Regions from separate parts of the Lysobacter gummosus genome, predicted to be linked through region 3. Evidence: riboswitches for the same ligand, from Rfam matches in the RefSeq annotation. Region 3 holds a riboswitch; each other region holds the start of a gene.
What was found. A riboswitch is a leader RNA that binds a small molecule or an ion and turns the genes downstream of it on or off. The one in region 3 is predicted to bind cobalamin.

Region 1 (2,192 bases), 1.4 Mb from region 3:
AACGCGGCGCCGGCCATGGCGTTGAGGGTTTGCTCCTTGTTCGCGTCGGGCAGCACGATGGCGTGATTCTTCGCACCCATCATGCATTGCACGCGCTTGCCGGCGAGCGAGGCGCGGCGATACACGTGGGTGCCGACCTTGGTCGAACCGACGAACGACACCGCGCGGATATCGGCGTGATCGCAGATCGCGTTGACCACATCTTCGCCACCGTGGACGACGTTGAGCACGCCCTTGGGAACGCCGGCCTGCAGCGCCAGCTCGACCAGGCGCATGGTCACCAGCGGATCCTGTTCGGACGGCTTGAGCACGAAGGTGTTGCCGGTGGCGATGGCCATCGGGAACATCCACAGCGGAATCATCGCCGGGAAATTGAACGGCGTAATGCCCGCGCACACGCCCAGCGGTTGCAGCAAGGTGTAGGTATCGACGCCGCCGGCGACGTTGTTGGCCAACTCGCCCAGTTGCAGGTTGCCGATCGCCGCGGCGTGTTCGACCACTTCCAGGCCGCGGAACACGTCGCCTTCGGCGTCGGGCAAGGTCTTGCCCTGCTCGGAGGTCAGGATCGCGGCGAGCTCGCTCATGTGCTCGCGGATCAGCTGCTGATATTTCAGGAAGATGCGCGCACGCGCGCCGATCGGGGTCTTGCGCCAGGTCTTGAACGCGCGTGCGGCCGAAGCCACCGCCGCGTCCACTTCCTCGGCCGTGGCCATCGGTACGCGCGCCAGCACCGCCTGGGTGGCCGGATTGACGACGTCGCGCCACTGCGTGCTGCGGGATTCGACGAATTCGCCGTCGATCAAAAGCTTGACCGTCGCGACCTCGGTCGCAACGCGATGCATATCGTTCATGGTGGTCTCCGTATCGCACACCCGCGAAAGCGAGGGTTGCGGAGACGCGCGACAAGACGAAACGATGGCGAACGCACGCCGCATCGAATCAGCCCGTCAGGTTGCCCGCCGCAACACTCGAGGAGGACATCTCCCGATGTCCGCCACGGGCCGGTCTCCGGGCTTGCGAGCGATGCCGAAGCATCACCCCGACACCTTCCCGCGCGAGCGCAGTGGTCAACGTCGGGTGTTCTCGCCTACCGTTGCGGGGGCAGCGTCGGAATTGGACGATCACGTCCGCACCGACTTCCCGTTTCACCCTGCGCGCCGGTATGGACCGGCGTGCAAGGCACCTGTGGCGGGCGAAGTGTAGTGCTTGCGGCCCTGGGCGGACAAGCCGCATCGCGGCGGGCGCATTGCGCGCGTTCGTTCAGAGCGGACGCAAGCGCTGGATGCGGGCCGGCGTCAAGGCATCGACGCGGCTGCAATGGCGGTGGATTCACCACGCGGATCACAAAGCGATGCGATGACGTGCATCGCGGCTCAAACGCTAATATCGATGGTGATGCGTGCATTGCCGCATCGAATGTGCGCCTCGCGCCTGTTCATCGCCTCTCTGCGGCGCCAGATCGGCACCGCCATCGTCGCGATCATGCAGACGCCGATGGTTCGCGCGATGCGCTCAGCGCCGACTTCGTTTGAATCGCACGCATTGACGGTGCGCGCTTCAACGCCGTAACCGCACCGTCGACGGCAACGCGGCGAACAAACGAACAGTCGATGTCGTCGGTACTCGTGTATCAGGCCGCCCAGGTCAGCTCGCGCACGTCGCCAATTGCTGTTTCGCGTACCAGATCGCGCGACGCGCCTGGTCGTAGGCCATGTCGGCCGAACGCGGCAGCAACTGTTCGGCGCGGATCGGATCGACGCCGCTCGCCATCGCGCGTTCGATGCGTTGAAGTTCGTCCACGCGCACGATCGCCGGCGCCAGCAACTCGCGCAGCCGCTTGCGCTCGCAGCCGCCGTGGGCCGCTTCGACTTCGCCGATCGCCTGACGGATACGGCGGCTGGCCTCGCCCTGCAGGCCCGGCGCGGGCTCGAACGCGATCGGCGCGGCCTTGTAGGCATCGCCGGTGGCTTCGCTGCCCAGGTCCGAGGGCCGCTCGTGCAGCGCCGGATTGAACCGCACCGGCGGCGGCGGCCGCGCGCGTGCCTGCTGGATATCGCGCTTGAACGGCATCGCGTCGGCGATTTTCTGCAGCCGCTTGGTCGCCTTACCCAGCAAGGCCTTGCCGAGGGTGCCTTCGGTGGCCCAATCCGATTCGAATCCGGTCGGCGGCACGTCGATCGGATTGCGGCGTT
Region 2 (2,192 bases), 2.7 Mb from region 3:
ACCTGCGCCGCGGAGCGGCTCAGATGATCAGCGCGCCCCCATCGACGTCGATCACCGTGCCGGTGACGTAGGCGTTGTCGATCGCGAACAGATAGGCCGAAGCGATTTCGTCCGTGCGGCCGACCCGGCCGACCGGCAGTTTCTCGCCGGCCCGCGCCAGCGCCGACATGCGCGCGAACGGTTCCATGCCGTGGTAGCCGTCGCTGTCGGTCAGGCCTGGGCTGATGGCGTTGACGCGCAGCGGCGCCAATTCGCGCGCCAGCACTTTGACGCTGGCTTCCAGCGCGGCGTTGATCACGGTGCGGGCGAGCGCGCCGGGCGTGGCCTTGCGCGCGACGATGCCGCTGGTCAGGGTCACGCTGCCGTTGCCGCTGAGATAGGGCAGGGCCAGCTGCACGGCCTGGATCGAGCCCCACAGCTTGCGTTCGAACGCCTGCCGCGCCTGATCGAGGTCCAGTTCGGCCAAGGGTCCGGCCGGCGCCGGGGCGCTGGCGGCGATGATCAGGTGGTCGATCCGGCCGGCGCGCTCGAACAGGCGGCGCAGGCTGTCGATGTCGTCCAACTGCGCCTGATGGGTGTCGATACTGGATTTGGCCAGCGGACGCAGCGTGTCGGCGGTGGCGTCCAGCTGCTGCAGATCGGCGCAGGCCAGGGTCAGCTGGCCGCGGCGGCGCGACAGGCGTGCCGACAGGGCGCGGCCGATACCCGACTGCGCGCCGAGGATCAGGCTGCGGACGTTCGGGGCGGGGCTCAGGCGCAAGTCGGTGGCGTTCATCGGCGGGATCGGGTCGCGGCGGGTGAGTGCATCGTCCACGGACTGCGCCCGCGAATGAATCAGACGCGTCTGAAATGTGCCTGAGGGGTCGCGCATGTGCCTCATCGAGGCCCATACCCTGGCGCCGCCACCGGGCGGCACTGTTAAGATGCCCGCGCTCAAGGTGATCGCCGACACAGTCGGGCGATTGAAACGGGAATCCGGTGGCGCGCGGCTCATGCCGAACGCTCAAGCCGGAGCTGCCCCCGCAACGGTAGGCGAGTCAACGTAACGCTCTTGGCCACTGTGCTGATGCACGGGAAGGCGCGTTACGGGAACCGCGATCGGGTGTTCGCACCGATCGCTTCCGCTCGCGAGCCCGGAGACCGGCCCGGAGCGCGAACCGACAGGCGGAGGGCCGTGTCTCGGGAATCCTGCGCTCGCGCCTGCCTCCCTTGCCGCTCTTCGTGTGTCTCGACCTAGTCTGGACCGCGCGGGTGAGGCGCGGCCGTGGAGACCTGCCAGTGATTGCGTCTGTAGTTGCCGTTGCATTTCCGTCGCGCCCCGCGCGGCTTGCCCTGAATACCGCCTTGTGCGCCGCCCTGGCCGGCGCCGCCTTCGGCGCCAGCGCCGATACCGCGGTGGATATCGACCAGGTCGTGGTCACCGCCAGCCGTACCGCCCAGACCCAGGACGCGACCCTGGCCGCGGTGACGGTGATCGATCGCGCCGACATCGAGCGCCTGCAGCCGGCCTCGCTGCCGGACCTGCTGCGCGGCACGCCGGGCGCATCGCTGGCCAACCACGGCGGCGCGGGCAAATCCACCTCGCTGTTCCTGCGAGGCACCGAATCCGATCACGTGCTGGTGCTGGTCGATGGCATCAAGCTCGGCTCGGCCACCAGCGGCGGCGCCTCGCTGCAGGACATTCCGGTCGAACAGATCGAACGCGTGGAAATCGTGCGCGGCCCGTTCTCCAGCCTGTACGGCTCCGAAGCCATCGGCGGCGTGGTCCAGATCTTCACCCGCCGCCCGCAGGGCGCGTTCGCGCCGAACTTCAGTCTGTCGCTGGGCAGCAACCAGACCCATCGCGGCTCCGCCGGCGTCGCCGGCAAGGGCGAGCGCGGCTGGTATTCGATCAACGCCGCGCACGAAGACACCGACGGCATCAACGCCTGCCGCGGCAAGCCCTCGCCGGGCGGCGCGGGCTGTTTCACCAATTCGCCCGATCGCGACGGCTACCGCAACAGCTCGCTGACCGTGCAGGGCGGCTACCGTTTCAGCGAACAATGGGACGCCGAGGCGCGCGTGCTGCGCGCCCAGAGCAACAACCTCTACGACGGCAGCCAGAACAATCAGACCGACGCGGTGCAGCAAGTGGCCGGCGCCAAGCTGCGTTACAAGCCCAACGACCGCGTCAGCGTGAGCCTCAACGCCGG
Region 3 (2,192 bases):
CCCTGATAACGCAGCCGCACCACCCCGCGCGCCTGGCACGGCGACAGCGCATCGACCAGGCTGAAGAACTCCAGCGAGGTCAGCCGCTGGCCTTCGCCGAATTGCGGGTAGTCGTATTCGCAGCTGATCCGGGCGACGCCGCCGTCGAGTTTGGCCGGCGGCCAATAGGTGCCCTTGAGGATGTCCTCTTCGCTCGGCGGCACCGGCGCGACCTTGGGCATCTCGTTCTGGCTGCCCAGGGTGACCGACTCGTCCTGCGCCGGCGCCGGCGGATCCTTCGCGCACGCCGTCAGGACCAGCGCGCACAGCAACGATGCGAGCAGGCCAGCCAGTAACGGGGTCCTTTCGAAAAACATGTTCCACCCACCGGATTCGGGATCGCGCGGGACCGTCCTGGTCCGCGCCGTGCGCGTAGCGCCTGTGCAAACGTTAGCCCCAGCCTTCGCCAAGCTCAACGGCGGCGTGAGGCGCGGCGTCACGGCTATCAGGGTGAGGTCATCTTCGTCGGCGGCGGATGAACGCCAGCCGCCGGAAACCGCGCCGGGCGCGTGCCGCCGCGCAGGGGCCATAAACCGCAAACAACCGGTGCCGCCGGGTTTTTTGCAGGAGGGGCTTCAGCCCCGATGCTTTTCGATCCGTTCACCGCGATCTGAGCCAAAAGCATCGGGGCTGAAGCCCCTCCTACAAAAGACTTCGTGCTTCGGCCTGCCGGGAGTCGCCGATTGACTTCGCCCCGCCCCCTGCGTACCTTGGCGCCGTTACGGTGAACATCGCTTCATAAAGATAGAGCGATGGGACACGCCATCGACGGCCTCGCGCCGGCGACGGCCAGAGGGAATCCGGTTCGAATCCGGAGCTGCCCCGCAGCGGTATGGGAAACGAACGGGCCATGGCACTGGGCGATATGCCCGGGAAGCGGCCTCAGTAGGAAAAAGCGAGGGGTAGAGTTCAGAGGAGTGAGAAACGAGTAAAAGCATCGGCTTCGACTCGTTTCTCACTCCTCTGAACTCTACTTCCCGCTCCAAGTCCCGAGCCCGAAGACCTGCCGCGACCGGAAGGTTCGCCTTCCGTCCGACTCCGGCCCGCGTGGCGCCGGACGGCGTGCCCGCACGCCGTCCGCGCGGCGCGGATCGGTTCGCCCGCGGGGGCGAAGGTCGAAGCCAAGGTTCGCGATGGAGTCCGGCGCTTACGCGTGCGGGCCGGCGTGGCCGTGGTTTCCTTCGTTGCCCTGCGTCATGCCCACGCATCGCAGGTACTCATCATGATCAGCGTCACCCCTCTCGGCTTCCCGCGCATCGGCGCGCGGCGCGAGCTGAAACAAGCTTTGGAATCGTTCTGGAAAGGCGACAGCGACGCGCAATCGCTGCACGCCACCGCCGCCGCCCTGCGCGAACGCCATTGGCGGCTCGCGCGCGAGGCCGGCGCCGACATCGTGCCGGTCAACGACTTCTCGCTCTACGACCACGTGCTCGACACCACCGTGCTGTTCGACGCGATTCCCGCCTCGCACCGCGCCGCGTTCGACGAAGACCCGCTGACCGGTTACTTCGCCCTCGCCCGCGGCCTGCAGGACGGTCGCCGCGATCTGCGCGCGCTGGAAATGACCAAGTGGTTCGACACCAACTACCACTACCTGGTGCCGCAGTTCGAGGCCAACCAGCGCTTCGCCCTGCGCGGCGACAAGCCGCTGGCCGAACTGGCGCAGGCGCAGGCCCTGGGCCTTGAGGCGCGTCCCGTGCTGCTGGGCCCGGTGTCGCTGCTCAAGCTGGGCAAGCGCATCGATGGCGGCGATCCGCGCGAACTGCTCGACAACCTGTTGCCCGCCTACGCCGAGTTGCTGTCCAAGCTCAAGGCCGCCGGCGCGCAGTGGGTGCAGATCGACGAACCGGCGCTGGTGCTGGACCTGGACGACGCCGACCGCGCCGCCTACCGCCGCGCCTACGCCGCGCTGGCCGAAGTCGATGCACCGCAGCGCCTTTTGACCACCTACTTCGGCGCGCTCGGCGACAACGCCGCGCTGGCCGCGCAGTTGCCGGTGGAAGGCCTGCACCTGGATCTGGTGCGCGCGCCGCAGCAACTGGAAAGCGTGCTGCCGCTGTTGCCGGAAGATCGCGCGCTGAGCCTGGGCGTGGTGGACGGCCGCAACATCTGGCGAGCCGATCTCGACGCCGCGCTGAGCCTGGCCCGCCGCG
Region 4 (2,192 bases), 280 kb from region 3:
GCTTGCCGCCGATCACCTGCTGCACGGTCTCGGAGTAGTTGACGAAGCTGCCGTCGTAATCGTTCCGGCCTTCCGCGCGCAGCGCCTGGCCTTCGATGCTCCACTGCTCGTTGATCTCGACGCCGCCGCGCAGCGACAGTGCGTGGCTCTCGTAGCCGTCGCGATCGGGCTCGTCGGTGAAGCAGCCGGCGAGCACCGGGAAGCCGGCGCCGCGGCAGGCGTTGATGCCCTGGGTCTTGCGGAAGCTGTAGTCGGCGCCGAACCAGCCGTGACCGCCACGGCCGCCGAAGCCGCTGCCGTATTCGATGGCGCCGTCGCTGCCGCCGCCGACGTGCACGCGCGGGGCGAAGCCCTGCTGTTCGCGACGGGTGAACACCTGGATCACACCGCCGATGGCGTCGGCGCCATACAGGCTCGAACGCGGGCCGCGCACGATTTCGATGCGGTCGATCAGTTCCAGCGGCAGATCCTGCAGCGCGGCCAGGCCCGAGGTCGGCGAGCCGATGCGGATGCCGTCCACCAGCACCAGCACGTGGTCGGATTCGCTGCCGCGCAGGAACAGCGTGGTCAGCTTGCCGGCGCCGCCCTGGTTGGCGATGGTGATGCCGGCGCGGCCGCGCAGCAGATCGTTGAGATCGCGCGCCTGGCTGCGTTCGATGTCGGCGCGGTCCAGCACCTCGACCGGGGTCAGCAGGTCGTTGACGCTGACCGCGGTGCGGTTGGCGGTGACCACGACCTGATCGAGATCGGTGGCGTCGCCGGCGGGCGCGGCGAGGGCGGTGGCCGGCAGGGCGCAGGCAATGGCGAGGGACAGATTCAGGCAACGCATGTGTATGACTCCAACGCACGCGCGATCCAGCGCGTGGCGACAACGGCTGATGAGCGGCGGCGGGGAAAGGACGTGCGGGCAGCGAAACGAGCGCGCAAAGGCGCTGCAGCCGCCGCAATGCCCTCCGCATCGCAACCTGTGGCGCACCGAGGCCGGTCTCCGGACTCGCAAGCGCAGCCGATGCGATCGACTCCCGGGCGCGGCGCCTTCCCATGCCTGTGCACAGTGGCGGTGGCCGCGACCTGACTTGCTTACCGTTGCGGGGGCAGTGCCGGAATGGGCGGGGCGGGTCGGATCGTCCGACCGGACCTGAGCGCGTCACCGGCTTCCCGTTTCAACCCCGGCGGCGTAGCCGTGGGGTCACCTCGAAGCGGGGCGCAGTGTACGCGATGTGGGGGCGGGGCGCCTGGGCCAACCCCGCCCCGGCCCGAACGCATGGCGTTCGGGCGTTCGCGGACGCGCGAGCCAATGGCTCGCAAGCGGCGTCCGCTCACCCCGCCTGCGGGAGAAGGTGCCCCGAAGGGGCGGATGAGGGCGCGCGGCCCAACCTGCCGCACCGCGAACCCGCGACCGACTTGGATCAGTCGTTGCGATCGTCCGCGTCGTGCGAACCGTGCCCGTCGTCGTCCGACGGACCGTCGCGGTCGCTGCCGTCGTCTCGGTCGTTGTCGTCGCGATCGTGGCCAGCGTCGAACGCGGTTGGCTCATCGAACCGCTCTTCCTGCGCATGCATCGTCGTATGCACCGGCGCGGCCGCCGGCTTGTTGCGCGGCGCCGGCAGCAGCGCCGTCGCCGCCTCAGCGGCCAGGATCAGTTCCTGGCGGCGTTCTTCGCTGATCTCCTGCCAGTGGCAGTCCAGCAGCGCGCCTTCGATCGCGTACAGCAGGTTCAAGGTCGGTTTGAAGCCGGCGCGCTTGACCCGCATGAAGGCTTCGACGGTGCCGATCGCGGCGATGTCCTCGTGCGTGCGCAGACCGACCTGGCGCAGCCAGGCCGCGCTCTTGGGGCCGATGTTGCGCATCTTGGGGGCGGCGGTCATGCCAGCGACTCCAGGTAGACCCGCGCCAGCGCTTCCAGACCGGCCTGATCGTCGGCGTCGAAGCGCTCCGGCACCGGACTGTCCAGATCGAACACGCCGATCAGCTCCTCGCCCCGCAGCAACGGCACCACCACTTCCGAACGCGAAGCCGCGTCGCAGGCGATGTGGCCGGGGAAGTCGTGCACGTCGGCCACGCGCTGGGTCTGGCGGCTGGAAGCGGCCGCGCCGCACACGCCCTTGTCGAGCGGGATGCGCACGCAGGCCGGCAGGCCCTGGAACGGGCCGACCACCAGTTCGCGGCCGTCGTAGAAGTAGAAACCGACC

Region 1: another riboswitch for cobalamin. It lies ahead of LG3211_RS10265 (CoA-acylating methylmalonate-semialdehyde dehydrogenase); the one in region 3 lies ahead of metE (5-methyltetrahydropteroyltriglutamate--homocysteine S-methyltransferase).
Region 2: another riboswitch for cobalamin. It lies ahead of btuB (TonB-dependent vitamin B12 receptor); the one in region 3 lies ahead of metE (5-methyltetrahydropteroyltriglutamate--homocysteine S-methyltransferase).
Region 4: another riboswitch for cobalamin. It lies ahead of btuB (TonB-dependent vitamin B12 receptor); the one in region 3 lies ahead of metE (5-methyltetrahydropteroyltriglutamate--homocysteine S-methyltransferase).

Annotation. Positions count from the first base shown of each region.
Region 1 is NZ_CP011131.1:2,467,782-2,469,973, reverse strand. Features, by position in the region: gene LG3211_RS10265 (CoA-acylating methylmalonate-semialdehyde dehydrogenase) at 1-842, opposite strand, end outside; cobalamin riboswitch at 983-1,202, opposite strand; gene LG3211_RS25600 (hypothetical protein) at 1,207-1,569, shown strand; gene LG3211_RS25595 (hypothetical protein) at 1,645-2,192, opposite strand, start outside.
Region 2 is NZ_CP011131.1:4,510,114-4,512,305, reverse strand. Features, by position in the region: gene LG3211_RS18270 (SDR family oxidoreductase) at 20-775, opposite strand; cobalamin riboswitch at 920-1,163, shown strand; gene btuB (TonB-dependent vitamin B12 receptor) at 1,273-2,192, shown strand, end outside.
Region 3 is NZ_CP011131.1:1,113,409-1,115,600, reverse strand. Features, by position in the region: gene LG3211_RS04530 (COG3904 family protein) at 1-356, opposite strand, end outside; gene LG3211_RS27390 (DUF6053 domain-containing protein) at 485-664, opposite strand; cobalamin riboswitch at 792-1,064, shown strand; gene metE (5-methyltetrahydropteroyltriglutamate--homocysteine S-methyltransferase) at 1,262-2,192, shown strand, end outside.
Region 4 is NZ_CP011131.1:837,276-839,467, forward strand. Features, by position in the region: gene btuB (TonB-dependent vitamin B12 receptor) at 1-829, opposite strand, end outside; cobalamin riboswitch at 963-1,212, opposite strand; gene LG3211_RS03370 (TfoX/Sxy family protein) at 1,410-1,868, opposite strand; gene LG3211_RS03375 (GAF domain-containing protein) at 1,865-2,192, opposite strand, start outside.